Regions from separate parts of the Embleya sp. NPDC005575 genome, predicted to be linked through region 3. Evidence: riboswitches for the same ligand, from Rfam matches in the RefSeq annotation. Region 3 holds a riboswitch; each other region holds the start of a gene.
The links. A riboswitch is a leader RNA that binds a small molecule or an ion and turns the genes downstream of it on or off. The one in region 3 is predicted to bind thiamine pyrophosphate.
Positions count from the first base shown of each region.

Region 1: it holds a riboswitch for thiamine pyrophosphate, as region 3 does, so the genes downstream of both, ABZS54_RS24775 (cytosine permease) here and ABZS54_RS32545 (GNAT family N-acetyltransferase) in region 3, are expected to answer to the same signal.
Region 2: it holds a riboswitch for thiamine pyrophosphate, as region 3 does, so the genes downstream of both, thiC (phosphomethylpyrimidine synthase ThiC) here and ABZS54_RS32545 (GNAT family N-acetyltransferase) in region 3, are expected to answer to the same signal.
Region 4: it holds a riboswitch for thiamine pyrophosphate, as region 3 does, so the genes downstream of both, thiO (glycine oxidase ThiO) here and ABZS54_RS32545 (GNAT family N-acetyltransferase) in region 3, are expected to answer to the same signal.

Region 1 covers NZ_JBEXCV010000079.1:24,984-32,561, reverse strand. The annotation lists gene ABZS54_RS24785 (amino acid ABC transporter permease) at 1-748, shown strand, start outside; gene ABZS54_RS24780 (hypothetical protein) at 790-1,416, shown strand; gene ABZS54_RS24775 (cytosine permease) at 1,505-2,872, opposite strand; TPP riboswitch at 2,868-3,008, opposite strand; gene ABZS54_RS24770 (CHAT domain-containing protein) at 3,070-4,272, opposite strand; gene ABZS54_RS24765 (alpha/beta fold hydrolase) at 4,567-6,186, shown strand; gene ABZS54_RS24760 (peptidase inhibitor family I36 protein) at 6,249-6,605, opposite strand; gene ABZS54_RS24755 (DUF397 domain-containing protein) at 6,894-7,100, opposite strand; partial or broken gene ABZS54_RS24750 (DUF5753 domain-containing protein) at 7,115-7,578, opposite strand, start outside.
Region 2 covers NZ_JBEXCV010000009.1:31,599-38,007, reverse strand. The annotation lists gene ABZS54_RS05010 (cupin domain-containing protein) at 67-384, shown strand; gene tenA (thiaminase II) at 514-1,179, shown strand; gene ABZS54_RS05000 (hypothetical protein) at 1,310-1,510, shown strand; TPP riboswitch at 1,562-1,670, shown strand; gene thiC (phosphomethylpyrimidine synthase ThiC) at 1,662-3,443, shown strand; partial or broken gene ABZS54_RS04990 (response regulator transcription factor) at 3,495-4,189, opposite strand; gene ABZS54_RS04985 (ATP-binding protein) at 4,186-4,581, opposite strand; partial or broken gene ABZS54_RS04980 (histidine kinase) at 4,654-4,948, opposite strand; gene ABZS54_RS04975 (ABC transporter permease) at 5,308-6,027, opposite strand; gene ABZS54_RS04970 (ATP-binding cassette domain-containing protein) at 6,024-6,409, opposite strand, start outside.
Region 3 covers NZ_JBEXCV010000135.1:324-7,901, forward strand. The annotation lists partial or broken gene ABZS54_RS32525 (lytic polysaccharide monooxygenase) at 1-472, opposite strand, end outside; gene ABZS54_RS32530 (hypothetical protein) at 1,238-1,429, shown strand; gene ABZS54_RS32535 (helix-turn-helix transcriptional regulator) at 1,675-2,514, shown strand; gene ABZS54_RS32540 (DUF397 domain-containing protein) at 2,498-2,713, shown strand; TPP riboswitch at 2,823-2,995, shown strand; gene ABZS54_RS32545 (GNAT family N-acetyltransferase) at 3,295-3,906, shown strand; gene ABZS54_RS32550 (SRPBCC family protein) at 4,109-4,597, shown strand; gene ABZS54_RS32555 (alpha/beta hydrolase) at 4,711-5,451, opposite strand; gene ABZS54_RS32560 (hypothetical protein) at 5,537-5,674, opposite strand; partial or broken gene ABZS54_RS32565 (alpha/beta hydrolase) at 5,808-5,909, opposite strand; gene ABZS54_RS32570 (substrate-binding domain-containing protein) at 6,574-7,578, shown strand, end outside.
Region 4 covers NZ_JBEXCV010000033.1:37,800-45,377, forward strand. The annotation lists gene pknB (Stk1 family PASTA domain-containing Ser/Thr kinase) at 1-16, opposite strand, end outside; gene ABZS54_RS14300 (thiazole synthase) at 98-910, opposite strand; gene thiS (sulfur carrier protein ThiS) at 915-1,124, opposite strand; gene thiO (glycine oxidase ThiO) at 1,121-2,299, opposite strand; TPP riboswitch at 2,294-2,406, opposite strand; gene ABZS54_RS14315 (FAD-dependent oxidoreductase) at 2,521-3,705, shown strand; gene ABZS54_RS14320 (Rv2175c family DNA-binding protein) at 3,775-4,140, shown strand; gene thiE (thiamine phosphate synthase) at 4,151-4,795, shown strand; gene ABZS54_RS14330 (polyprenyl synthetase family protein) at 5,460-6,551, opposite strand; gene metF (methylenetetrahydrofolate reductase [NAD(P)H]) at 6,696-7,578, shown strand, end outside.

The DNA.
Region 1 (7,578 bases), on a different contig from region 3:
CGGCTGGATCGTCACGGTGCTGTTGGTGGGTGTGCTGGCGTGGGTGGTCTACAAGCTGTTCGACACCGACCAGTTCGCCTACGACAAGTGGGCACCATTCGAATACGTGGGCGTGCAAAAGTTGTTGCTGCGCGGCCTGAGGAACACCCTTCAGATCTTCGCGTGGGCGGCGGCACTCTCGCTGGCCTTCGGCGCCGTGTTCGCGGCCGGCCGACTCTCCGACCACCGAGTGGTGCGCTGGCTGTCGGGCCTGGTGGTGGAGTTCTTCCGGGCCATGCCGGTGCTGGTGCTGATCTTCTTCATCTTCATCGCGATGAAGGTCGAACCCCGTCTGGCGTTGATCTTCGGACTGACCCTGTACAACGGATCGGTCCTGGCCGAGGTCTTCCGCGGCGGTGTCAACGCGGTCCCCAAGGGGCAGAGCGAGGCGGCCTACGCGCTGGGCATGCGCAAGACCACGGTGATGGTGAGCATCCTCATCCCACAGGCGGTCCGCACCATGCTGCCCACGATCATCAGCCAGTTGGTGGTCACGCTCAAGGACACCTCGCTGGGCTACCTGATCTCCTACGAGGAATTCCTCTACGCCGGCAAGCAGATCGCCACCAACCTCGACTACAGCCTGCCGTTCATCCCGGTGGTCATCGTGATCGCGCCGATCTACATCGGCATGTGCATGCTCCTCTCCGGTCTGGCCCGCTACCTGGAAAGCAGCGGTCGACGCCGACGCAGGACCGCCGCCGCCTGACGACGCGTCCGCCGTTCGCCGGCTTCCAGGATCTGGACGCGGTGGCCGCCGGGCGCACGTTCGATCCGAGCGCGGTCCGGCAACGCTTCGACCTGGCGGGCGACGCGCGGATCTGCGTCCCGATGACCGTCGACCTGACCACCCGCACCGCCCAGTGGACCGACCTGAACCTGTCCGGCCAGGACGGCCTGCACAACGTCTTCCGGCACACCGACCGCCTCGCCGAACTGGCCCGCGACCTGCGCATCCACTTCGCCCCGGGAGGCCGAGCCACGCTCGGCGACCTGGCCCGGATCATCGCCGCCGCGACCACCGACCGGGTGCTGATTCGCGGCCGGCGCGCCGCGGAGGTCACCGAGTACCGCCGGGACGCCGACGAGGGCGTCGACGTCTTCACGGTCCGTGTGCGCGAAGGCGTCGGCGGTACCGCGATACACCTCGACCCAGCCGAACAACTCGCCGCCGGCCGCGCGTTCGTGGCCCTGGTGCACGGCGACGTCCCGATCGCCGGTTCGGGCACCCTGTACCGCCTCTACCCGGGCCCCTCCGATACCGCACCCGTCGACATGCGCCGCTGGTCGGCCCCGGATCTTGTCTCGGCCTTCGGCCCGACGGATCAGGGCGTGTCCCGGACGTCCGGCAGCGGGACCGTGGTGAAGCTGCCCTGATCGGCGGAGCGGACCAGTACCGGCAGGTTCCGCGGGTGGATCACGGCCGCGTCGGGAGGAGGCACCCGACCGACGCGGCCGGTCCACCTCAACGCGCCGCGACCGCCCGCCGCCGGTCCCACGCGACCGCGAGATACGCGGTCGCGCCCGCGAGCGCGAACGAGAACAGTGAGGCCGAGGTCCACACCTGCGCGTGGATGTGCAGCGCGTCCTGGATGTTGCCCCAGAACGTCGCCCACCACTCGACCGAACCCGGGTTGATCAGCTGGTACATGCAAAAGCCCAGCGCCCACGGCGCGATCATCACCGCGCGGGCCGGCGCGTGGTCGCCCAGGTCCCAGCCGGACCGACCGCGCCCGGCGAACAGGTCCACCGCGAGTACGCCCAGCAGCGGGATGAAGATCGAGCCGATCAGCGACAGGAAGCTCGCGTAGGTGTCGAAGTCGTTCACCATCAGCGCGAACGCGGTGACCAGCGCGCCCACGCCCAGGCAGAGCACCCGGCGGTCCACACGCGGTGCGAGGTTCTGGATGGACATCGCGGTGCTGTAGACGTTGGCGAAGCTCTGGTCCACCTCGCGCACGACCAGGACGGCGAAGAACACCCACCCGGCGGTGACGCCCAGGAACGAGTCGAAGATCTTGTCCGGGTCGCCGCCCACCTGGGCGAGGGCGACCAGGCCGAGCAGGTAGCACCAGATGCTGGTGATCGAGAAGCCGCTCAACGCGGCCCAGAACGCGGGCTTGGTGCCGCGCGAGTGGCGGGTGTAGTCGGACGCGAGCGGGACCCAGGAGACCGCGACCGCGAGCGCCGCGTCCATCGCCGGGAAGAACCCGGACCACGAACCCTCGGTCATCGGCGGCAGGCCCTCGCGCCACAGCTGGATCGAGAAGTAGAGCATCGCGATGCCCACCGCGATCGTCACGTAGCGGCGCAGGATCCGCAGCATGCCCAACGGGCGCAGCGTCATCGCCGTGGTGACCGTGCCGGCGGCGACGATGTACAACCAGTGCGGGCCGTCGCCGTCGGTCATCGCCTCGATGCCGATCGAGATCACCAGCAGCTCGAAGGTGCCCCAGCCGATGCACTGGACGATGTTGAACACCGTCGGGACGTACGAGATCTTCGTGCCGAACAGGCCGCGCAGCACGGTCATCGCGGGCGCACCGCTGCGGGCGCCGGGGATGCCGGCGACCGCGACCATGAGCGTGCCGATCAGCGTGCCGCCGACGGCCGCGACGATCGCGGCGACCATCGACAGTTGCGGATAGCCGACCGGGGCCAGCACGTACAGGGCGCCGGAGAAGCCGAGCAGGCTCACGCCGAGGTTGGCCCAGAACGCCGCCTGGTCGCGGAATCCCAGGGTGCGGGGCGGTGCGGTATCCAGGATCAGGGGTGCCTCGGCGCCGGCGTGCGGCACCTCGGGGCGTGCGTCGTCGATGACTGGAGCCGACATGGCTCTACCTGCTCTCCCTACGCCGGCATTACCCGGTCAGGTTCAAGCGGTCGGTGGCCCCGGGCGCGCCGGCTCGACGCCGACACCCCATGCCGCCCTCTCAGCCCGGTTGGTCCGAGCTCCCGCGATGGCGTGGCGAACAGTACGCGCCTCGCGGGTCGCTTGGGAAGGCGGGGTGGGGAAACGCACGCTCGCGCTCAGCATCCCGAGTGGGTGAATCCCGCCCAGCCGGTCAGGTCGTCCGGCACGATCGCGCGGGCCCGGGCGGCCAGTTCGACCGGCATCGCGGCCGGGATGCCGCGCTTGGGGTCGCGCAGCCACAGCTGCGCGATGCGGACGGCCTGGGCCGGGGACAGGTCACGGCGGTCGAGGTAGTGGTGGGCCATGTACAGCACCAGCGCGGTAGTCGTGTCGTCCACCGGCCACAGCGTCGACACCACCGTGTGGGAGCCGGCCGTCAGGTACTCGGCGACCACCCGCCAGGTCTCGTCGTGACCGCCGGCCGGCGCGAAAGCGATCGGGTCGCCGGCGGCCCGGCCGATCTCGATCGGGTACCGCCGGGCCGGCACGCTCACCGGCCGCGCGGCGACCTCGCACAGCAAGCGCGGCGCGCCGATGTAGGAGATCTGCGCGTCCTGGAGCGCATGCCGACGGCGGCCGTCGACGAGCGCCCAGGCCGCATGCCATGGCACCATGCCGAACGGTCCGGCGGGCAGCAGGACCAGGGACGGTGCGCGGCCGAACGAGCCGGGCAGCGCGGTCAGTACCGGTTCCATCACCGCGGTCCAGGCCCATTCGCACAGCGCGTCGAGCATGTCGGCCCAGTTCTCCCGGTCGCCCTCGGCCAGGTCCAGGCCGTAGTCGAGCTCGGGCAGGTCGAGCACCCGTGTCGTGCCGTCGGCGCCGCTCAGCACCGCGGCTCCCGGTACGAGTTGCACCAGCGCATCGGTGCCGAGTCGGCCGAGAGCGGCGGCGATCTCACCGGCCGACGGCGGGTGGAGGAGGGTGCGCCACGGCGTGCCGCGCGGGTCGAGGCCGATCCGGGCCGCGGCCACCTGCGCGGCGGCCCGGAGCAGGTGGGCATCCGCCGGTGCGGCCCGGTGCGCGCGCCGGAAGCAGATCCGCGCCTGGTCCCAGGCCCGCCGATCACCGGTCGGTGCCGCGCTCGCGGCGTACCCGATGCCCGCCGCGTAGGCGAATTCCGGCCAGCGCGTATCGGCCCCGTCCAGCGCGCCGAGCGCGTCGGTCAGCAACTCGATCGCCTCCGCGAACAACTCGCGCACGGTGTCCGGACCCTCGTCCGTCGACTGCGCGCTCAGCGCCTCGGCACACCGAGCCCGACCGCGCTCGCCCCGTTCCCACGCCCGCCGCGTCTCCGCGTCGACGTCCTCCACGCTCACCCCCGCTTGCCCCCGCCGGCCGGCACCACGGTACCGGGGCGGGGAGCGGCACTCACCGATGCCGCGGTCGAGAAACCCCCGAGCCCGCCCCGGCTCCACCCCTCGTCGCGACCGTCGTCGTCGCCACCCCGCCGACAAAACCTCGCGCGGTGGAGTGCCTCGTGCCTCTTCCGTCCTGATTTACCGGCGCGTAACTTACTCGTGAGTCACCTTCAGACGCCGTCCCCGGGCGTCGCTTCACCATGCTTTCTCGTGGGTCGGGCCACGCCCCGACCATGACGTCAGGAGACCCTCATGGGTCAATTCCGCATGCGTTCACGCGCTCGTGTGCGCGCTCGTGCGGTCGCCGTCGTCTCGGCCGCGATCCTTGCCGGGACCACCCTCGGTCCCGCCGCGTCGGCCGGCACCGTCCCCACGCACATCCCGACGGCGGCCGTGCAGACCGCCGCCGGCACGTCCCCGCGCTTCGTCGACATCCCCGGCGACGGCGGCACCAAGCTCGCCGCCAATGTCGTCACGCCCACCGGCGGCGCGCCCGGCACCCACTACCCGATCGTGATTTTGCCGACCAGTTGGGCGATGCCACAGATCGAGTACGTCGTCCCCGCGCAAAAGCTCGCGGACAAGGGCTACGTCGTGATCGGCTACAACTCTCGCGGCTTCTGGCAGTCCGGTGGCGAAATCGAGACGGCCGGGCCCGAGGACATCGCCGACGCGTCCAGAGTCATCGACTGGGCCCTGGCCAACACGCCCGCCGATCCGGGTCGAATAGGCATGGCCGGCGTCTCGTACGGCGCCGGGATCAGCCTGCTCGCATCCGCGTTCGATCCCAGGATCAAGGCCGTGGTCGCGATGAGCGGCTGGGCCGACCTGATCGACTCGATCTACAGTGGCCGAACCGAACACGCCCAGGCCGCAGCGCTGTTGGGCGGCGCCGGCTTCCTCACCGGTCGACCAAGCGCCGAACTCACCGAGATCCTGAAGAACTTCCTCTCCGGCAACCTCGCCAAGGAGGCGGAGATGCTCGCGTGGGGCGCCAAGCGCTCGCCCGCGACCTACCTGGACCGGATCAACGCCAACGGCGCCGCGATCATGCTCGGCAACGCCTGGGGCGACTCGCTCTTCCCGCCGGACCAATACGCGGACTTCTATGGGAAGTTGACCGGTCCCAAGCGGCTGGAGTTCCGTCCCGGCGACCACGCCACCGCCGAGGCGGGCGGCCTGCTCGGACTGCCGAACGACATGTGGGCCGATTCGACCCGTTGGTTCGACCACCATCTCAGGGGCGTCGACAACGGCATCGACCGGGAGCAGCCCGTACAGCTCAAGCCCCGTACCGGCGACGGCGGCTACGAGGGCTACCCGAGCTGGCCGCCGGTGCCGTCCTCGACCCGCACCATCGCGCTCACCGGAACCCAGCGCATCCTGGCCAACATCGACTCCGGGGCGGACGGCGGTACGGTCTTCCTGTCCAGCATTCTCGACCAGTTCCTCCAGATCCCGCCGGTCGCCTCGATCCCGCTGCTGCCGAGGGCGTTCGCGGGCGTGTGGCAGAGCGACCGCTACGGCACACAGACGAAGGTGCGCGGTACGACGAAGCTGCACACCACGGTCACCGCATCGCACGAAAGCGGAACGATCTTCGCCTACCTGTACGACGTCGGCCCGCTGGGCATCGGCAAGTTGGTGACCCACTCGCCGCTGAGCTTCCACGGGAAGACACCGGGGGTCGCCTTCCCGGTCGACATCGACATGTACGCGACGGCCTACGACGTCCCGACGGGCCACCGCCTCGCCGTCGTGGTCGACACGGTCGATCCGCTCTACCTGGAGCACAACCCGTTCGGCGCCGGACTCGCCTTCTCGTCGCCGGCGAACGACCCGTCCACGGTGACGGTGCCGGTTCGCGACTGAGTTCGCCCGCGCAACGGCCGGTCCTCCCCGACGAAGGACCGGCCGTTGCTGTCCAGGGGGCGTCAGCAGGCGCCGGGGCCGACACCGTCGATCCGGCCACCGAAGTCGCCGAGGTAGCGCGAGCGCCAGTCGCCGTTGAACACGTCGCGCTTCTCCAGCGGGCTCCAGTTGATGAAACACGCTCTGGTGCTGGAGACGGCCGAACCGACGTGGTCGTGGAAGGCCGGCGGCATATCGCGGTAGCCGCTGCGCGAGGTCCACTCCCACGTGCTGCCGTGGAATCCTTCGCCGGTCCAGAAGCAGACCGAGCCGTCGGTGCAGGACGGCGGCGCGGCCGGCGCGGCACTCGCGCTCGACGCCGGAAGGAGGAGGGCGGTCAACGAGAGGGCGGCGCCGAGCGCCAGGGTACGCATGTGCATCGGTTCTCCACGATCGAAACGGCGACGGCGAACTACCGCGACGCCGCCATGCTCCTGACCCGACCACCGAACCCGCCAGACTTGTCGGTTGTTTCCACCCGATCGGGGACATGACCTCCCCATCCGGCCCAGTGCTCCGCATGCCTGGTCACCGTGTGGATCAGGCCGCCACGCTGCACCGATGACTATTCCCCCTGCCCACTGACCGAACTGGTCGCCCATTCGACTGACCCACCCGGCCGAAGGCCCGTCCCTCGAACCGGGATCGGGCCTCCAACCGGAGGGCGGCTATGGCTGCCGGAGTAGGTCGACAAGCGATACCCAGGCCGGGTGTGCCACGGATATCACTGGGGATCGGGGTACTTTGCTGTCCCGGATGCCCAGGGCAGAGCTGATGATCGCAACTTCGACGCAATCGTCATTTCCGGTGTAGCTGGACTTGATCCAACGAGGTTCGCGCTGAACTCGATCGACCCGCAAAGCTCCTGCCTCCATCCCGTGATCATCGCGAGCGACGCCACCTGGGACAGAGCGGTCGTGTGCAGGCGATCGAACACGGTACCGAATGCCTGTACATCGTCCAGGCTGTCGATCAGCAGCGAGCCCGTCAGTTGTTCCAGCCAGGCAACATACCGACCCCGCTTGGGTTCGAGGATCAGGCAGGGGGCGGATACCGCGAAAGGCGCCCCTGTCGGGAGCACCTGTAGCCTCACCCGCGGATGCTCGGAGGTGACCTTGATGAGGTGTCCGAGTTGATCGGCGAGAACCTGCGGGCTCCCAATGGGCTGGTACAAGGCGGGTTCGGCAACGATGAACCACGCGGGAATCTCAGCCGCGAGCAAGCGCTCCACGCGATCCATCCGCAAACGCTGCCTTTCGCGGGCGGCGGTCATGGAGAGAGTCGGGTCGTGCATCAGGATTGCGGCGAGCGCGTAGTCCGCCGTCTGTAGCTGGCCCGGGATGAACGCGGTTT
Region 2 (6,409 bases), on a different contig from region 3:
TCCGGCGGGACCCTCCCGCTTGAGCCCCGGCAGAAAGTGTGCACGTGTCGGTAAGGAGTTGGTCACATGAAGGTCTTTCGGCTCGATGATCTGGACGCGGAGCGCGCGTTCGAGCAGGGTGCGTACCTGAAATTTCTCAGCGAACGGAACTTCTCGATGGGCCTGTACGCGCTTGAGCCGGGCGAGAGCGACACCCAGAAGCCGCACAACCAGGACGAGGCGTATGTGGTGATCAGCGGCCGGGCCACGCTCACCGTCGGCGACGAGTCCACGGCCGTGGCGCGCGGCAGCATCGTGTACGTACCGGCGCAGGTGCCACACCGCTTCCACCGGATCACCGAAGCGCTGCGGGTCCTGGTGTTCTTCTCGCCACCGGAGGGCTGAGGGCGAGGGCCGGGCGCGAGGGGCGGCCGGCGGTGGGCACACCTGTGGGCGGCCCGCACGCATGTACGACAATCGCACCTGGGGATCCAGCGATCGGATCTCGGGATCCGACGACGGGGAGTACATCCGATGACGCTGCGCGACGAACTCTGGGCTGCCATCGAGGACGTCTACGCGGCGATCCTCGACCACCCGTTCATCCACGGACTGACCGACGGCACGTTGCCGCGCGAGGCGTTCCGGCACTATGTCGTGCAGGACTCGCACTACCTACGCGACTACGCGAAGGCGCTGGCGGTGTGTGCGGCCAAGGCGCCGGACGAGGCAACGACCGTGCAGTTCGCGGGCGACGCGGCCGGCGCGATCGCCGCCGAGCGTTCGCTGCACGAGGGCTTCATGGTCGACTTCGGCAGCTCGGTGGCCGACGCCACCGCGACCGAGCCGGTGTTGCCGAGCACTCGGGCGTACGTCAGCTATCTGCTCGCCACGGTGCACAACGGCTCGTTCGCCGAGGGTGTGGCGGCGGTGCTGCCCTGCTACTGGATCTACGCCCGAGTGGGCGACGCACTGCTGGCCAAGGGCTCGCCCGACGAGCTGTACGGGCGCTGGATCGCCACCTACGGCGCCGAGGAGTTCCAGGCGACGGTGCGCGCGGTGCTCGACCTGGTGGACCGGATCGGCGAGGACCTCTCGGCGACCGAACGGGCTCGGATGATTGAGCACTTCACCACGACGGCGCGCTACGAGTGGATGTTCTGGGACGCCGCGTGGCGCGGCGAGCGCTGGCCGGTCTGAGCGGGTCCGGGCGGACCGGATCGTTCCCGGACGGACCGGAACCGGTCCACCCGGGTACGGCGTGTCCTCCCGGGGAATGTGCTTCCCGGGTGTGCACGTCTCGCGGGTTCGCGTGACTGGGGGTTGGACGATGGAGACATGGCCGCGCTGGGCACGCATCGGCGGACCGGTGCTCGTGCTGGTCCTGCTGTGCTGGTTGCTGATCTGGCTGTTCTCGGCCTTCCTGATGCTCATCGTCAAAGGCGTCGTCGGGCTGTGCGTCACGATCGGGATGGTCGTGCTCGCGCGCACCGCGGTGGTCGGCCGCGGGCCGCGCGACCCGCTCGGCTGAACCGGTGCTGGTCGTGCGGCGGTCGGTGTGCCAGGGTGGGGGGCGCACCACGCGGAGATACACGGGAGCTCGGGGCACCGGGCTGAGAGGGCGCTGAGGCCGCGCCGACCGCAGAACCTGACCGGGTAATGCCGGCGTAGGGAGCCTTTCCATGACCTCGCAAAACACTTCGCTGCCCGCTGCCCCGACGGCCGACCCGGCCGCCGCACGGACGGTCACCAGCGGACCGATTGCCCCCGCCCACCACCGCGGCTATGTCGCCGGATCGCGCGAGGACCTGCGCGTTCCGGTACGCACGGTGCATCTGACCAACGGCGAGACGGTTCGCCTGTACGACACCTCGGGCCCGTACACCGACCCCGCCTTCGAGGTGGATGTGCGGCGCGGCCTGCCCGCGCTGCGGGAGGCCTGGATCGAGGAGCGCGGCGACACCGCCCGCTACGACGGCCGGATCGGCGCGCTGACGCCGGCCGGATTCGCGGTGCCGGGTGCCGGGGCCCGACCCAGGCGCGCGTCCGGTTCCGAGGCGGTGACCCAACTCGCCTACGCGCGACGCGGGCTGGTCACCCCGGAGATGGAGTTCGTGGCGATCCGCGAGGGCTTGGCGCCCGAGCTGGTCCGGGACGAGATTGCCGCCGGTCGTGCGGTGTTGCCCGCGAACATCAACCACCCCGAGATCGAGCCGATGGTGATCGGCAAGAACTTCCTGGTCAAGGTCAACGCGAACATCGGCAACTCGGCGGTGACCTCCTCGATCGAGGAGGAGACCGACAAGCTGGTGTGGGCGATCCGGTGGGGTGCGGACACCGTGATGGACCTGTCCACCGGCAAGGACATCCACACCACACGCGAGTGGATCGTGCGCAACTCGCCGGTCCCGATCGGTACGGTGCCGCTCTACCAGGCGCTGGAGAAGGTGAACGGCAAGCCCGAGGAACTCACCTGGGAGCTGTACCGGGACACCGTGATCGAGCAGTGCGAGCAGGGCGTGGACTACATGACGGTGCATGCCGGCGTGTTGCTGCGCTACGTGCCGCTGACCGCGCGGCGCAAGACCGGGATCGTCTCGCGGGGCGGCTCGATCATGGCGGCGTGGTGCCTGGCCCACCATCAAGAGAACTTCCTCTACACGCACTTCGCCGAACTGACCGAGATCCTGCGCGCGTACGACGTGACCTACTCGCTCGGCGACGGGCTGCGTCCGGGATCCATCGCGGACGCCAACGACGCGGCGCAGTTCGCCGAGTTGGAGACGCTGGGCGAACTGGGCCGGATCTCCCGGTCGATGGACGTGCAGGTGATGATCGAGGGCCCGGGCCATGTGCCCATGCACAAGATCAAGGAGAACGTCGACCTCCAGCAACGCATCTGCGACGAGGCGCCGTTCTATACGCTCGGCCCGTTGACCACGGACGTCGCCCCCGGATACGACCACATCACGTCGGCGATCGGCGCGGCGATGATCGGCATGTGGGGCACCGCGATGCTGTGCTACGTGACGCCGAAGGAGCATCTGGGCCTGCCCGACCGGGACGACGTCAAGGCGGGCGTGATCGCCTACCGGATCGCGGCCCACGCGGCGGACCTCGCCAAGGGCCACCCGGGTGCGCAGGCGTGGGACGACGCGCTCTCCGATGCCCGCTTCGAGTTCCGTTGGCAGGATCAGTTCGACCTGGCGATGGACCCGGACACCGCGCGGGCCTACCACGACGCCACGCTTCCGGCGGAGCCGGCCAAGACGGCCCACTTCTGCTCGATGTGTGGGCCGAAGTTTTGTTCGATGCGGATTTCGCACGGCATCCGTGCCGAGCACGGCGACGGGGCCGGGGCTGCCGTCGGGACGACCGAGGTGGATGCCGAGGCCGGGATGCGGGCCAAGTCGGCGGAGTTCGCGGCCGCGGGCAACCGGGTTTATCTGCCGCTGGCCGACTGACCTTCGCGTGCCGGACGACGTCTCGGGGGCACGGTGGTTCCCGGGACGTCGTCAGGCCGGTCCGGGCGGGCCGCCCTCGCCGGCGACGATGACGCCGTGCTCGTAGGCGAACACCACCGCCTGTGCCCGATCGCGCAGGCCCAGTTTGGCGAACATGCTGCCCACGTGGCTCTTCACGGTCGCCTCGGTGACCACCAGGTGGGCGGCGATCTCGCTGTTGGAGAGGCCGCGGGCGACCAGCAGCAGGGCCTCTCGTTCGCGCGGGGTCAGGGCTGCCAGGAGCGCGGCGGCGACCGGAGCGGTTCGGTACGGGCGGCGAAGTTCTCGATGAGGCGCCGGGTGATCGAGGGCGAGAGCAACGCCTCGCCGTCGTGGATGACATGGATCGCCTCCAGCAGCCGGGCTCGGGAGGCGTCCTTGAGCAGGAATCCCGCAGCGCCCGCCCGCAACGCGCCGAAGACGTACTCGTCCAGATCGAAGGTGGTGAGGATGAGTACGCGCGGGGGCGGCGAGATGCCCTCGGCGTGCAATCGGGCGGTGGCCTCGACGCCGTCCACGCGTGGCATCCGGATGTCCATGAGGATCACGTCCGGGCGCAGGGCGGCGGCCAGTTCGATCGCCTCGTCGCCGTCCTCGGCCTCGCCGACGACGACCAGGTCGTCCTGGGTCTGGAGGAACAGGCGCAGGCCGGTTCGGATCAGCTCCTGGTCGTCGACGATCAGCAGGCGGATGCTCCGGGCGCTCATGTCGCATCTCCCAGGGGAAGCCGGGCCGAGACCCGGAATCCGCCGTCCGGGCCGGGGTGGGCCTCCAGTTCGCCGCCGAGGAGGCCGATCCGCTCGCGCATGCCGGCGATACCGTGTCCACCCGAGGAGGGTTCGGGCACCTGCTCGCCGTCGTTGACGACCGCGACGTGCAGGTGTGTACGGCCGAAGTCGAGGGTCACCGCGACGTGGGCGGGTCGGGCGTGCTTGAGCACGTTGGTCAGCGCCTCCTCGACGATGCGGTACACCGACAACTCGACGCCCCCGGCTAGCGGTCGGGACGCGCCGGTGACCTCAAGGCGCGCCGGCAGCCCGGCCTCGCCGTACGAGGCGACCAGCGTGGGCAGTTGGGCCAGCGAGGGCTGCGGGCGCATTCGGACCCCCTGGTCCGGCTCACGCAGCAGCAGCAACATCCGGCGCAACTCGACCAGGCTCTGCTCGGCGTTGGTCTCGACCCGCTCCAGCGTGTCGTCGGCCACGTCGGGCGCGGTGCGCAGCACGTCGCGCGCCGCGTACGCCCACGAGCGTCACGGTGACCGAGTGGGCGATGATGTCGTGCAGTTCGCGGGCGATCGCGGCGCGCTCGCGCTGGGCTGCGATCACCGAGAGTTGTTCGCGCTCGCGCTCCAGGTGGGCCGCGCGTTCCTCCAGGGCCGCGGTGTAGCGGCGCCGGGTCTGTGCGTAGGTGCCCACAGCCCACGCGCCGATGGTGACGGGGAACGAGACGATGTCCGCCACCATCAGGAACAGCGCCGTCGGCACGAGGGCGGCCACCGACACTCGTCGCTCGCGCAGTTCGGCGACGGTGAACAGGGCCACCAACGCCGGTGCCCCACCGGGATTGCCGCCGGTGGCCACGAGCAGCGCCTCGACCGCGCAGACGGCCGGCAGCACGGTGAGCGTCGCGCGCCGTCGGGCGAGCAGGAGGGCACCGGTGCACACGACGAGTACGACGAGGTGCGGCCGAACGGGTGTCGCGTCGTTGAAGGTCAGACTGAGTTCGACGATGGTGGCCACCACCGCGACGACGGCGTCCAGTACCGCGGAGCGGCGCGCCCGGATCCATTGGCGCGCCGCTCGTGCGGATCGGGCTATCGCGTTCACGCCAGGTCACGCCGACGTTCGCCGGCGACGGCGGCGACGACCAGCACGATCGCCCAGGCGCTCAGCACCACCGCGGCGGCACCCGGCGACAACGTCGTGTTGTGCGTCGAGCGGACCAGCACCTCGGCGGCCCCGAACGGCGTGTAGTTGGCCGTGGATTCGGCGACGCCGGCGACCAGTGGAAGCACCGCGAAGTTCACCAGCAACACCACGACCACCCCCACGACCGGACTGCGCACCATCGCGCCGACGGCGGCACCCATGATCGCAGAGAGCACGAAGGCCGTCAGATTGCTCGCGGCGACCGAGGTGACCTCGCCGGGGGTGAGGTCGGCTCCCGGGTGGTCGGCGAGCAGCGGCAGGCCGAGCCCGACCGAGACGGCGACCAGCAGCGCGCCGATCAGCAGGCCGGTTACCGCGTAGGCGCCGATCCTGGCGAGCAGGAGTGCGCCGCGGTCGCGCCGGGCCACCAGTGCGGCCGGTGCGGCGGTGCGGTGGCGGTACTCGCCGGCCGCGCCGACGATGCCCCACAACATCAGCAGGACCGGTAGCCCGGACAGGGCCTCCTCCTTCTCGCCCACCTCGTCCAGGCGGCCCGATGCGACGGCGACGATCACCACATTGAGCACGGTGTATGCGACTCCGCCGGCGACGAAGGCGTGGATCGAGCGGGTGGTGCGGGTCTTGAGCAACTCGCCTCGCAGTAGCCGGTTCATGCGCTTCGGCCTTTCGTCAGGTCGAGGAACACGTCCTCCAGGGACGCGGTTCGCGAGGTGATCTCCTCCAGCGGGATGTGTTCGCGCAGGGCCAGGCGAGCGATCTCGGCGGCCGGGAGTCCCTCGATCCACAGTCCGCCGTCGGCTGCGGGTCGAACGTGTCCGCCGGCTTCGGCCACCAGTGCCGAGAGCCGATCGGGTTCGGGGGTCCGTACCGAGAGGGCGTCCTGTTCGAGATCGCCGATCGGGCCGGTGTGGACCAGCCGCCCCTGGTCGATGACGACGACGTCGTCGACCGTTTGTGCGGCCTCGCCGAGCATGTGGCTGGACAGCAGGGTGGTGCGGCCGTGCGCGGCACGCTCGCGCAGGAGCGTGCGCAGGC
Region 3 (7,578 bases):
CCAGGTCCGACCACTTCAGCGGCACCGTGGGGTCGTATCCGTCCCTTGTCACATAGAACTCGAACGTGCCGCGATGCGGCGAGGTGGCCCGGAACAGGAAGTTGAAGGTGCTGCCTGCGGAGACCGTGGTCGCCGGCCAGTCGGCGCGCGCCTGGTCGAAACCCTTGTACTTGTCCCGCCCGGCACTGCACAGCTTGCCGTCCGGAATCACTTGACGATGCCGGCCGGCAACGTCCGCGAGGTTGACCTCGTTCCAGTCGTACACGGGCTGCGTGCCGCCGATCGCGACAGCCGCCTTGCACGCGGCGGACGTGGGGTTCTCCGGATTCTCGGCGCGACAGGTGCCGGTGCGGCTGAGCGGGTTGCTCAGGGTGCCGTGTGCCTGCGCCGTTCCGGTGGCGAGCGCGGTGATCGTCAGGGGCGTCAGACAGCAGGCCGCAGCGAACGCCGCGGCCTTGCGGCGAGACTTCATGAAGCCCTCCGGGTAAGGGAGTTGCCGATATCGGGGACGTACGGGGGCCTCGAACGGGAGCTCCCTCGCGGGAGTCCTCGGATGGGGCGAATCGGCGTGGATGGGACGGTCGGCGCGGATGGGTGAGTCGGCGCGGGTGGGACGGGGATCCGCGATGGCCGCGACGGATCCGGCTGTTCCGGCTGTTCCGGCGTACGGGTGCCACCGCCCGCGGACCGAGGGGAGAGGTATAGACCACTGGCTGCGGCGGTACTCAGAGTCGCCGTGCTCGCCCGGTCGCGCAAGAGCGCGGAGCCGGTCTTTCCGATTGCATCGCGCGATTCGACGGTCATTACTCCCCAACCGAGGCGTTGCGAATCGCGCCGAAACATCGGGATGGCCTGCACGGCTTTGCTTCTGACGTGGCGTCAGTTGTGTCGTCATTGTGGCGAGGAAAAAATTTCCGCCATCGGGACCGGCCTTGCCAATACTTGCCGGGCGCCCCCAAAAAGTGCCCTCACACCTATGGACGGGGACAGGGTTGGTATAGACCATTGTCCGTGCCGGGACACTCGTCGACGCGATGCGGACGGCGATCGTCCGGACCTTTCGAGGATCGGCGCCATCGAGAACCACCCGAACACCAAGCACCATTCATCCCCACAGCAAGCACTCCGCCCTCAAGCACTCCGTCCCAAGTACCCCGGCACCAAGCACCCCGACACCGACTGCCGCACCGCCCGGCCGCGAGCGGTGGTGCACGCCAACCGGCGGCGTGCGCACGGCATGTCCAGCACCGCTCTCGTCCCCCGACTCGTGTCCCAAGACGTGTCCAGGAGCCGGCTCGATGATCTGGCGTTCTGGTCGGCGGGCCGCGACAACGACTCCTGCCCGGGCGGCGGCGTCTCACCCACGTGCAGCGGCATCAGCCAATCCCCGTACGAATTCACCAACCTCTTCGAGAACTTCACCGGCTGAACGCACCCGACCCGGCATCGGTCGACCCCCTTTCGACCGTTGCCTCCCAGGCCCGGCGGCGCCCACGCGACGCCGCCGGGCCCACCTTCACTCCGGAACCGGCCGGCCTCGGCGACGTCGGCTCACCCCGAGACCGGATAGGGGACGGATATCGGGATTCGCGCGTATCGCATCACTTTCAACCGTTACGTTGATCTCGGGCCGGGGCCGACCCTGACGTTGCGTACGAAGCGGAGTGATGATCCATGCCACGCAGGAATCTGGACCCCTACAAGTCACCAAGGGCCTTCTACGCCTCGGAGTTGCTCCGACTGCGCGAGGCCGCGGGGCTGACCCAGGCCCAGCTCGCCGAGCACGTGTTCTGCCACGATTCGAACATCGCCCACTTCGAATCGGGTAAGCGGCGGCCTCTGGTGGAGACCTCGAAGATGTTCGACGAGGTGTTCGACACCGGCGAGCACCTCCAGCGCCTCTGCGCGTTGGCCCGCCGGTCCGGGCACGCCGAATACTTCGCGGACGCGGCGGAGTTGGAGGAGCGCGCGCTGACGATCAGCGAGTACTCACCGATGCTGGTACCGGGCTTCCTGCAAACCGAGGCGTACGCACGCGCATTCACCAAGTCCGCTCGCCCCTTCACCGCCGAGGACGAAATCGAAGAACTCGTGCGAACGCGCATGGAGCGAGCGCGGCTGCTGGACAGGCAACGCCCTCCCAGAATCTGGGAGATCATCCACGAGGCTGCGCTGCACGTCGTCGTGGGGTCGCCCGAGATCATGCACGAACAATTGCTGGCCATCGTCGAGGCCGGCAGAAGTCGCCGCTACCTGGTGCAAGTGCAGCCGTTCACCGACGGCCCGCACCCGTTCATGACGGGCGTCGTCTCCTTGATGTCCTTCGCGGATGCCTCACCTGTCGTATACGTCGAGGGCGCTTACACGGGCCAGCTGATCGACGATCCGACCGTGGCCGGGAGCTATCAGAAGGCATACGATCTGGCCAGAGCGGCCGCGCTCTCGCCGACGGCTTCCCTGGTCCTGATCGAATCCGCAGCGAAGGGTTTCGCAACCGATGAGCATCGCACGTGACCTGAGCATGGCCCGCTGGCGCAAGTCCTCCTACACCAATGCTGATGGCGGTAACTGCGTCGAGGTAGCCGGCGGCCTGCCCGGCGTCGTCCCGGTCCGCGACAGCAGGGTCCCCGACAGCCCCATGCTGGTCTTCGCGAACGACGGCTGGTCGGCCTTGTTGTCCGACATCGGGCACAGCGCTCACACGGCCCACTGACAACGGTTGGGGTCCCGAGGCTCAATAGCCCCGGGACTCCAACCTCGTCCCACTTTCGGCCGACCCCTTGGCGAGGCTTTTGTCCAGGAGTATGGTGGTTAGTGGCCTACGGGGCGAGCGAGGGAGTTCGATCGATCAGTGGTTGGCCTTGGAGATGGGAGCTTCGGCTCAAGCCAAGGTCGGGTGGTCGGGCTGAGAGGCGTGAAGGTCGAATGGACCGGAACGCGACCCCTAGCACCTGATCCGGACAATGCCGGCGCAGGGAGCCCACCTCGTAGGTCCTTTTCGCGCGTACGTCCGCCCGGTCACCGGGCCCGACGAACGCGCGTTCGCTTGTCTTCACCGGAGTTGTAGTACTCGCGCCGGCCACCGCCAACCATCGTTTGCGTTGTGGCGAGCGAACCTTCCAGTGAGCCCCCACGCGCCGTCAGTCGATGGGGGTGGCGAGTTCGTACACGACCTCCAGGTACGCCGCGGCAACCGCGCTCAGACCGGTGCGCGGCCCGACGCGGACGGCGGGTAGTCCCGGACGGCGAACAATGGCATTGCCCGGTCGAGCGCGCGCCCACCACCCTGGGCACATGCAGCGAGACGCACGCGAAACCGACGACGCATCCGGGCCCCACCCCCTCCCCGACATCCACGTACGCGCCGCCGAACCGGCGGACGGACCCGCGCTGACCCGGATCGACCACGACACCTGGAGCACGCGGGTCACCCCTACGCCGCCCCTGCCGCCGGCACGCCCGTTCTTCGACCCCGACACCCCGCCGGCAAACGTGCTGGTCGCGTACGAGGGGTCGGAGGTACGCGGCTTCGTCAAGATACGTCCGTCCCGGATGGCCGCCAGTGGGCACGTCCAATACATCCACGGCTTCGCGGTGGATCCCGCCCATCAGGGCCGTGGCATCGGCGTCCTGCTGCTGACCGCCGCCCGCGCGGAGGCCGTTCGCCGCAGCGCCCGACGGATCACGCTGCACGTGCTGGGGACCAACTCCCGCGCGTGGCGGCTGTACGAGAAGTGCGGATACACGGTCGAGGGCATCGCCAAAGGCGAGTTCCTGCTCGACGGCCGCTACGTGGACTCGGTGTCGATGGCGCTGGAGCTGGAGCCGGCGGCGGCGCTCGACCCGGTGGGGAACACAGCGGAGGAGGGTGACGCCGGCACACCCCCGAGCGCGGATCGTCCGTAGGGCGAAGCCGGGGACGGGTGCCCGCCCGCTTCGGGGTGCGTGATCGGCCGATCGGACGACGTCCGCGTGGTTCCGTCGCGTCCTTCGGCGTGGCGTGCGCGCGGTGCCGGACTGCCGGGCCGAGCCGGCGGATAGTGGAACGAAGGCGATCCCCGGCACCGGTCGCGCCCGCGTCCGCTGCCGCACCCTTGGGAGAAACCCCGTGTCCGATATCCAGTTCACCTACGTCATGTACATCCGCACCACCCCCGAGGAGTTGTGGCGCGCACTGACCGACCGGGCCGAGATCAGCCGCTACTTCGACGGCTCGGGACCGGAATCGGACTGGCAGGTCGGCTCGCCGGTCCGCTGGTGGATGTCACCGCGGACGGCACCGCGTGACGCCGGCCAGGTGGTGCTGGCGGCCGAACCGCCTCGTCGACTGGCGTACACGTGGCACAACTACGAGCCCGAGATCGGTGAGATGTTCGGCTGGAGCGCGGAACAACTCGCCGAACACCGCCGTGAGCCGATCTCCCGGGTCTCCTTCGACCTGGTACCGCTGGGCGAGGTGGTCGCGCTGCGCGTCCTGCACGAGGGCTTCGCGCCGGATTCCGAGATACTCAAGAGCATCCGCGAGGGCTGGCCGATGATCCTGTCCAACCTCAAGACGGTGCTGGAAACCGGCGAGACCCTACGCTTCGGCGCCTAGCACCGGTCGGCGAATACGGAGATGTCCGTGTCGGCGGGAGGAATTCGGGGCGCCGATCGCGGCCCGAGGCGTGAGGGGTGAGTGAACGTCGCGGCGCGGGAGAAGTCGACCGGTCAGTGGGCGGGGTCGCGGGGGTGGACCGGGTCGGCGACCTTGGCGGGCGTGCGCAGGAAGGACCTGGTCACCTCGGTGAAGGCTTGGGGCTCGGCGGCGTGGATCAGGTGGCCGGCCGGGATGGTGACCACCCGGGCGTCGGAAAGACGGCGGGTCCACTCGGTGACACGGTCCTGCGGAATATGGCTCGCCGAGCCGCCGGCAACGACGAGGGTGGGGGCGGTGATTCGGGCCAGGCGCTCCCACCACACGGGATCGGGAGTGTCGACCTGCTTGCGGACGGCGACGACCATGTCCCAGTCGAAGCCGAGTTCGCCCTCGGGCCGCGTCGGCGGGATCGGGTCGCGCGGCAGCGGTACGGAGACGTCCTCGAGCACCAACCGTCCCACCCGTTCCGGGTGTTCCTGCGCGAACACGTAGGCCACCACGCCGCCCAACGAGTGCCCGATCAGGTCCACCCGATCGAGGCCGAGTGCGTCGAGGAAGCCGACCAGGTCGTCCCGCATCAATTCGATGGAGTAGTCCCCGGGCCAATCGCTGCGCCCGTGCCCGCGCAGATCGACCGCGTACACCCGCCACTGCTCGGCCAGGGCTTCGGCTATGCGGACCCAGTGCGTGGCGTCCTCGCCAAGTGCGTGCAGCAGCACCAGCGGCGGGGCCTCCGGCGCACCCCACACGTCGTACGCCAAGCGGATCCCGTCGATCTCGACCACGCTCGATACACCCCTCGATTCACCCATATTCGGACCATATCCGCGCGACAGCCGTCGACGGAACGCCGTTCGCTCCGGGCCGAATGGGTCGGGCGCCGCCGAATCCCGCGCCTTACGCCATCGCGTCCGGTACCGCCGCCGCAGCGTGGCCTTCCAGCGGCCCGATGTCGCCGCTGGTCTGCCCGTACCTCACGCCGAGCGGGCCGAGCTTGGCCTTCGCCCGCTCGCTCCGGAAGGCAACCTTGACCAACGCCTCGTACAGGTCACCGGCGGCCTCGGAGCGGGCCAGGCCGGAGTCCTGGATGGCGCGGCGCGTACGCGGGGCGGCGTATCCGCGGGGCGTTTCGTGCGGCGAGGGCGGGGCCGGAGTCGACGGTGGGTCGGATCCAGCCGTCGAGCGACTCCAGGAAGGCGTCGAAGTCGTCGCGGTGGATGAAGTGGCCCACGTTCTCCACCACGCGTACCTCGAAGCCGTTCCCGCGCAGTCCCGACGAACAGGCTGACAGCTGTGCCCATCGCGAACATCCCGACGGTGATCGGCTCCGCCGTCGCCGCCCCGATGTTGAGGTCGAAGAAGGTGATCCCGACCATCAGCGCGTCGAAGTAGATCCACCGCGTGCCGAACACCTCGGCCCACCCCAGCCCCAGCCCCACCCCGGCCAAGCACACCCGAAAAGGTTGCCGCGCCCGTCCACACCGTCCACTCGGCCCACCCAACACACCCACCCCCCACCTAAGTTGCGGCTCGAAACTTAATCCGCGCCCAAGCCTCACCCACCCGCGTTCGCGATCCGAAGCCACTCGACGCCAACCGGGCCGCAAAGCGTTGATTCCTGAAGATCCTCCCGGCTAACAACCAGTTTTTGGTTCGCTTACGTTTCCGAACCGTTACCGTAGCCGGCATTTCTCAGGGGTTCCGGGGTCTGGCGAACACCCGATGAGGCTATTACGTTGTCGCCCACAACATTTAAGGCGACACCGCCTTCACCTGTTGCAGCTGCCCGCTGTCGTGCACCCGCGCACCCGTCTGTCACACGCCACACAGCCCGCACCGCACCACCCCGCCGCACCACCCGACGCCGCACCACCCCCGACGACGTCTTCCACGTCCCCGCCGGCCCCACCGGCGCGTGCCCGAAGGGATCCACCATGCGCAAGAGGTTCCTCGTGTCCGTCTCCGCCTGCGCCGTACTCGCCGCCGGCACCCTCTCCGCCTGCTCGGACGATTCCGGCACCGGCTCGTCCGGCTCCACGAACGGTGGTGGCAAGAAGGCCAAGATCGGCGTGATCCTGCCCGACAGCAAGACGTCGGGCCGGTGGGAGACCAACGACCGCAAGTACCTCACCGACGCCTTCAAGGCCGCCGGCGTCGACTACGACATCCAGAACGCGCAGGGCGACAAGTCCCAGTTCCAGACCCTGGCCGACCAGATGATCACCAACGGCGCGACCGTCCTGATCATCGTCAACCTGGACAGCGGCACCGGAAAGGCCGTTCTGGACAAGGCCAAGTCCCAGGGTGTCGCCACCATCGACTACGACCGACTGACTCTCGGCGGCAGCGCGCAGTACTACGTCAGCTTCGACAACGTGAAGGTCGGCACGTTGATGGGCCAGGGCCTCGAAAAGTGCCTGTCCGCCGCGAACGCGCAAAAGCCCACCGTCGCGATGCTCAACGGCTCGGCCACCGACAACAACGCGACGCTGCTCAAGCAGGGCTACGACGCGGTACTCAAGCCGAAGTTCGACTCCGGCGAGTACGTCAAGGGCCCGGACCAGGCCGTCCCGGACTGGAACAACACCGAGGGCGCGAACCTGTTCGAGCAGATGCTCACCCAGTCGCCGAACATCTCCGGCGTCGTGGCAGCCAACGACGGCCTGGGCAACGCCGCGATCTCGATCCTGAAGAAGCAGAAACTCAACGGCAAGGTCCCGGTCACCGGTCAGGACGCGGAAACCACCGCTCTGCAGAACATCCTGGTCGGCGACCAGTGCATGACCGTCTACAAGGCGATCAAGAAGGAGGCCGACGCGGTCTCCGGGCTGGCCGTCGCCCTCGCCAAGGGCCAAAAGCCCGCCGTGCCCGCCATCGTCCGCGACCCCGAGGGCAAGCGCGACGTGCCGTCCGTGCTGCTGGAGCCGTTGGCCATCTAC
Region 4 (7,578 bases), on a different contig from region 3:
TCAAGGTCGTGTCCATGTTCAGGAGTGTAGGGTCCACTGCTTTGTGGACGCCGACGGTCTTCCCCATGGTTCCCCGCCCACAGGCCTGTGTACAGGCTCAGAAGGCGGGATGCTCGGGGCCGGCCTCCAGCATGCCGGCCATCGGTGACGACGCGTGCGCATGGTGCCGCATCGGAATCCGCCCGGCTCGGTACGCCAGCCTGCCGCCGTCCACCGCGTGCCGCATCGCCTCGGCCATCAACTGCGGCGACTGCGCGCGAGTGACCGCCGTCGCCAGCATCACCGCGTCGCAGCCCAGCTCCATCGCGAGCGCCGCGTCGGAGGCGGTGCCCAGACCCGCGTCCAGCACCACCGGGACCTCAGCCTGCTCGGTGATCAGCCGGATGTTGTGCGGGTTGCGGATGCCCAGGCCCGAGCCGATCGGCGAACCGAGTGGCATAACCGCTGCGCAGCCCACCTGTTCGAGCCGGCGCGCGAGCACCGGGTCGTCGTTGGTGTAGGCCAGCACCCGGAAGCCGTCGTCGACCAGCCGTTCGGCGGCGTCCACGAGCTCCACCCCGTCCGGCAGCAACGTGCGTTCGTCGGCCACCACTTCGAGCTTGACCCAGTCGGTCTCCAGCGCCTCGCGGGCCAACCGTGCGGTCAGCACCGCCTCGCCCGAGGTGAAGCACCCGGCGGTGTTCGGCAACACCCGGATGCCCAACCGGCGCAGCACGTCCAGCACCGAGCCGGCGGTCCCGGGGTCCACCCGGCGCATCGCCACCGTGGTGATCTCGGTGCCCGACGCGATCAGCGCCTGTTCCAGGATCTCCAGGCTCGGCGCGCCGCCGGTCCCGGTGATCAGCCGCGAGGTGAAGGACTCGCCGGCGATCACCAGCTTGTCGTCCTTGTCGTCCTTGTCGTCGGCCATGCCGTCATCCTCCCTGGACGGCGGTCAATACCTCGACGCGACTGCCCGCGTCGAGCACGGTCCGGGCCCACGCCCCGCGCGGCACCACCGACTCGTCCACCGCGACCGCGACGCCCTTGGCTGCGGTGGTCAGCGTGGCCACGAGTTCGGCGACGGTGGTGCCGGTCGCGACATGGCGCCGGTCACCGTTGACGCGGACCTCGATGTCGTTCATGCCATCACCTTCCGGGCGGCGGTCGCGAAGCGGTCGGGCCCGAAGGGCGCGACGAGTTCGGGGGTGGTGCCGTGTGCGAGGACCTCGGCCACGGTGTCGGCGGTGATCGGGGTGAGCAGGATGCCGTGCCGGTAGTGGCCGGTCGCCACCACCAGGCCGGGCAGCGCGGAGCGGCCAATGATCGGCGCGTTGTCCGGGCTGCCGGGGCGCAGCCCGGCGAGCGTCTCGACCAGCGGCAGCTCGGTGATGCCGGGGACGAGTTCGTGCGCGTCGCGCAGGAGTTCGTACACGCCGCCCGCGGTCACCTCGGTGTCGTGGCCGAGTTCGTGCTCGGTCGCGCCGATCACCAGTTCGCCGTCCGCGCGCGGGACCAGGTACATGCTGCCGCCCTTGACCACGCCCCGGACGTTGCGGGACAGCAGCGGCAGCAGCGCCGGCGGCACCTTCAGTCGCAGGATCTCGCCCTTGACCGGCCGCACCGGCGGGATCGCCTCGGGGGGCAGGCCCGGGACGAGCGCCGAGCGGCAGCCCGCCGCGAGCAGCACCTGATCGGCGATCAGGTCGCGTCCGCCGGCCGTTCGCACGCCGTGCGCGCGCTCGCCGGCGACCAGGATCCGCTCGACGCTCTCGCGCACGAAGACGACGCCGGCCCGCGCGCAGGCCACGAGCAGTGCCGCGACCAGCCGGCGGTTGTCGATCTGGTGGTCGTCCTCGACGTGCAGGCCGCCGGTGATCGCCGGGGACAACATCGGTTCGAGCCGACGGCACTCGCGGCTGGTCAGCCACGACGACTGCAAACCGAGCCGCTGCTGATAGGCGTGCAGGTCCTTGAGTACGGCCCGGTCGTCCGCGTCCAGCGCGACCGCGATCGTGCCGCATGCGTGGTAACCCGAGGGCAGGTCCGCGGCCTCGGTCAGTTCGGCCGCGAACTCGGGGTAGCGCCGCGCCGATTCGATACTCAGCCGGAGCAGGCTCTCCTCGCCGTACTGGAGTTCGGAGACGGGGGTGAGCATGCCGGCCGCGGCGTGCGAGGCACCCCGGCCCGGGGCCGGATCGACGACGGTGACCGTGAGCCCGTACCGGGTGCGCGCGCGCCAGGCGACAGACAGTCCGACGACTCCCGCGCCGACCACGACGACGTCGGTGGGGTGCTCGGACATGGTGGGGCTCGACATGGTGAGAGGAACTCCCTTCGCCGGTATGACCCGGATCAGGTTCGGACGGTCGGGGGCTCGCAGCCCCCCTCTCAGCCCGGTCTCACCGGGCTCCCGTGACCTCTCCACACTACGACACCGGTTTCGGGTGTCCCGGGGGCGCCCGAGTGCGCCGAGATGTCCTTGACTGAGTCAAGACCCTGCTCGTCGGCGGCGCCGAGTCGCGTCATAGGGTGCCCTGCATGGACAACGTGCTCGTCGTGGGTGCCGGCATGGCCGGCCTGCAAACCGTGGTGGCGCTGCGGGACCAGGGGTACACCGGTCGCGTCACCCTGCTCGGGGCCGAGGCGCACGCGCCGTACGACCGCCCGCCGCTGTCGAAGGAGGTGCTCGCCGGCAAGACCGACGACACCTCCTTCGAGGCGGACTGGGCCGCACTGGAGACCGAGGTGCTGTTCGGCCGGACCGCGACCGGACTGCGCCCGGGCGCGGTGGACACCGACGCGGGGCCGATCGCCTTCGATCGATTGGTGATCGCGACCGGCTCGCGTGTGCTCGACCTGCCCGGCGCGGCCGAGGTTCCCGGCGTGCACGTGCTGCGCACCATCGACGACGCCCGCGCGCTGCGCGCCGCACTGGTGCCCGGCGCGCACGTGGTGATCGTCGGCGCGGGCTGGGTCGGCGCCGAGGTGGCCACCGCCGCGGCCGCGGCCGGCTGCCCGACCACCGTGGTCGAGGCCCTGCACACCCCGCTCGCCGGACCCTTCCCGAACGCCGTCGGTGAGCGGTTCGTGCCGTGGTACGCCGAGGCCGGCGTGGAACTGCTGCTGGGCGCGCGGGTGGACCGCCTGGAGGCGGGCGCGGTGCACCTGACCGACGGCCGACGGCTGCCCGCCGACGCGGTCGTGGTCGGCATCGGGGTGCGCCCGGCAACCGAGTGGCTGGCGGGCTCCGACGTGGTCCGCAACGAGCGCGGCTTCGTCGAGGTGGACGAGCACCTGGCCACCTCGGTGCCCGGGGTGTACGCGGTCGGCGACTGCGTGGACTTCCCGTCCGCCCGGTACGGCACCCGGATGAACGTCGAGCACTGGGACAACGCGCTCCAGGCACCGCGCGTGCTGGTGGCCAACCTGCTCGGCGGCGACCAGGCGTACGACCCGGTCCCCTACTTCTGGTCCGACCAGTTCGGCCGGATGGTCCAGTACGTGGGCCGGCACGGCGGGAGCGACGAACTGGTCTTCCGGGGCGCGGACGAGGACGGCAAGTGGACCGCGGGCTGGTTCGCCGACGACCGGCTGGTGGCGCTGCTCGCCGTGGGCCGGCCGCGCGACCTGGCCCAGGGCCGCAAGCTCGTGCAACTGGGCACCCCGGTGGATCGGGAGCGGTTCGTCGACCCGGAGAACCCGCTCAAGTCGGTCGCGCGCTGACCACCACTCGCCCGCCCCACCTCCGGGCGCCGGCGGCCGGCACCGGATGCGGAACCTAAACTTGGCCGGGTGAGCGAGATCGACGCCAAAACAGAAGCCCTCGTCCCCGCCTGGGTGACACTCCCCGACATCGCCGAGATCCTCGGCGTGGACATCCTGAAGGTCCGCCAGCAGCTCAAGGAGCGCAAGTTCCTGGCCGTGCGCCGCGGCGAGCACCGGGCCCTTCAGGTGCCCGCCGACTTCTTCCAGGGCGGCAACATCGTCAAGGGCCTGGTCGGCACGCTGACCCTGCTCGCGGACTCGGGCTTCACCGACGAGGAGGCGCTGGAGTGGCTGTTCACTCCGGACGACACGCTCCCGGGCACGCCGGTGCAGGCGCTGCAGGAGAACCGGATGACCGAGGTGCGTCGCCGCGCCCAGGCACTGGCGATCTGAGGCCGCGCGGATGACGAGCCGTCAGGAACGGTTGGCCGCCGCCCGTCTGTACCTGTGCACCGACGCCCGGGAGCGCCAGGGCGACCTGCCCGCGTTCCTGGACGCGGTGCTGGGCGCGGGCGTGGACATCGTGCAGCTGCGGCAGAAGGGCTTGGAGGCCCGCCCCGAACTCGCATACCTGGAGGTGTTCGCGGACGCCTGCCGCCGGCACGGCACGCTGCTCGCGGTCAACGACCGCGCGGACGTCGCGCACACGATCGGCCCCGACGTACTGCACCTGGGCCAGGACGACCTGCCGGTCCCGGCGGCGCGCGCGATCGTCGGCGGCGACGTGCTGATCGGCCGATCCACGCACGCCGAGGCCGAGGTGGACGCGGCGATCGTCGAGCCCGGGGTGGACTACTTCTGCACCGGGCCGGTCTGGCCGACCCCGACCAAGCCGGGTCGACCCGCGCCGGGTCTGGACCTGGTCCGCTACACCGCCGCGCTGCGCCCGCCCCGGCCGTGGTTCGCGATCGGCGGCATCGACCTGGGCAACCTGGATCAGGTGCTGGACGCGGGCGCCGACCGCGTGGTGGTCGTACGCGCGATCACCGAGGCCGCGGACCCGGCCGAGGCCACGGCGGAATTCGTCCGGCGACTCGCCGGGCGCTGACCCGGAGTCCGGGTGTCGGGCCGAGGAACCGGGGGCTACGGCTCGGTCGCTCGGGCGGGTCGCGTGCCGTTGGAGTGCCCCGGTCGCCGGGATCGCCGGCGCACGGCGGTCGACGGTCGGGCCGGCCCGATGCCGGACATGTCCGGCAGGCGGCGGAACCTCGTCGTACTTGCGACCGTGCCGCCGCGCGGTGCCCGCCCGGGCGTGGTTCGGTCTGGGCCGATCGAGTGGTTGGCCCCGCGGATGGCGCATTCCGGCCGAACCGGGCGGAGTGAGCGGCCAGACTGCCGAGATGGACACACCCGACGTTCGTCTCCGTCCGGGGTCCGCAGAGGATGCCCGCGACCACGACCCGCCGCACCCCGCGACAACGCCGCTGATCCCCGGCCCCCGGCTCACCGCCGCCGAACGCCCCGCGCCCCGACCCAGGCACGCGGGCCCGGCATCGGACGGCGGCGGTGCGCTGCTGTTCCCACTGCTCGTGCTCGCCGCGATGATCGGCGGGATCTACCTGGTCGGCCGCAACCCGCCACAGGCGCTGTTCCACGCCGACCAGACACACGGCCCCCATCCCGCCCGGGGGCGGCCGGCCGAGTCGCAGCAGCCCCGGTCCGCGCCGGCCGGCCCGCCGTTCGTTGTCGCCGGCCCGCCCTCGGACGCCCGGCTAGACGCTGCGCACGGTGGCGGCGTCGGCCAACTCGCGCAGCACTTCGCGCGCGTCCTCGGCGATCGGCGCGCCGGCCAGGGCCGAGAGGGCCCGCTCGGTCAGTTCGGTGATCATCGTCTCGACATCGGCGAGGGCGCCGGTGTCCTCGATCACCACGCGCAGTTCCTTGACGCCGATGTCGCTCAGTCCCGGATCCCCGAGCAGCGTGTCCAGCACCTCGGCCTGGGCGCGGGAGGCCCGCTCGCCGGCGAGCGCGAGCAGTACGGTCCGCTTGCCCTCCCGCAGGTCGTCCCCGGCGGGCTTGCCGGTCCGTTCGGGATCGCCGAAGACGCCGAGCACGTCGTCACGCAGCTGGAACGCCTCACCCAGCGGCAGCCCGTACGCGGAGTAGGCGGCCAACGCGGCCTCGTCGGCGCCGGCCAGCGCGGCGCCCACGTGCAGGGGGCGCTCGATCGTGTACTTGGCGGACTTGAATCGCATCACGCGCCGTGAGCGCTCGACCGAGCCGCCGCCCATCGCCTGCTCCAGCACGTCGAGGTACTGACCCGCCATCACCTCGGTGCGCATCACGTCGAACAACGGCTTGGCCGCCCGCAGCGCCCGGTCCTCCACCCCGCTCGCGCCGAACATCTCGTCACACCAGGACAGACACAGGTCGCCGAGCAGGATGGCCGCAGCGGAGCCGAACGACTCGCCCGAGCCGACCCAGCCGCTCGTCCCGTGCAGGCCCTGGAACCGCCGGTGCACGGCGGGCTTGCCGCGCCGGGTGTCGCTGCTGTCCATCAGGTCGTCGTGGATCAGTGCGCTGGCCTGGAGCAACTCCAGCGCGGTGGCCGCGCGCACGATCGCCTCGTCCGGTGCCGCCGGGCCCGCGATGCCGCGCCATCCCCAGTAGCAGAAGCCGGGTCGCAGCCGCTTGCCGCCGTCGAGCACGAAGTCGTTCAGTGCCTCGGTGACCGGGACCATGCCCTCGCCCACCTCGGCGAGCACCTCGGCCTGGCGGTCCATGAACTCGCCGAGCGCGGCATTGATGCGCTGCCGCAGCCCATCCCGGTCCAGGGGGTGTACGGGGAAGGAATCGGCAGCCATGGAGTCTTCCGTCGAGGACGATGAAACGATGGGGAAATACGAGGAAGCCTAACTTGCGGCCCACTCGGCCATCCGGAGCAGTCCGGTCGTCTCGCCTTGTGGGAAGCCGTTCTCGCGGGTACGACCGCCCGATAGCCTGCGTACATGTCTCTCGGTGCCGCATCCACTCGCATCAGTCGAACCCCGGCCATTCGCGATCTGCTCGCGAACGGCACCCGGTCCTTCTCGTTCGAGTTCATGCCACCCAGGACGGAGCAGGGCACCCGCACCCTGTGGGACGCCATCCGTCGGGTCGAGGCGCTCGCGCCGACCTTCGTCTCGGTCACCTATGGCGCCGGCGGCTCCAGCCGGGGGCTGACCGTGGACACCACCGAGCGGATCGCCACCGAGACCACGCTCACCCCGGTGGGGCACCTCACCGCGGTCGGGCACTCGCGCGCCGAGCTGCGCAACATCATCGGGCAGTACGCCGACGCGGGCGTGCGTAACGTGCTCGCGCTGCGCGGCGACCCGCCGGGCGATGTGAAGGGCGAGTGGGTCGCCCACCCGGACGGCTTCACGTACGCGAGTGAGCTGGTGGAGCTGCTGCGCGCGTCCGGCGACTTCTGCGTGGGTGTGGCCGCGTTCCCGGAGATGCACCCGCGCTCGGCGAGCTGGGACGAGGACATCCGGCACTTCGTGGCCAAGTGCCGCGCGGGCGCCGACTACGCGATCACCCAGATGTTCTTCCGGGTCGAGGACTACCTGCGGCTGCGCGACCGGGTCGCGGCGGCCGGGTGCGACATCCCGATCATTCCCGAGGTGATGCCGGTCACCAGCCCGACCACGCTGGTGCGGGCGAACGAGCTGAGCGGCTGCTCGGTGCCGGCCGATTTGGCGGCGGCGGTCGAGGCGGCCGCGGACGACCGGGCGGCGGTGCGCGCGATCGGCGCGGAGTTCGCGACCCGGATGTCCGAGCGACTGCTCGCCGAGGGCGCGCCGGGGCTGCACTTCATCACCCTCAACCGATCCACGGCGACCACCGAGA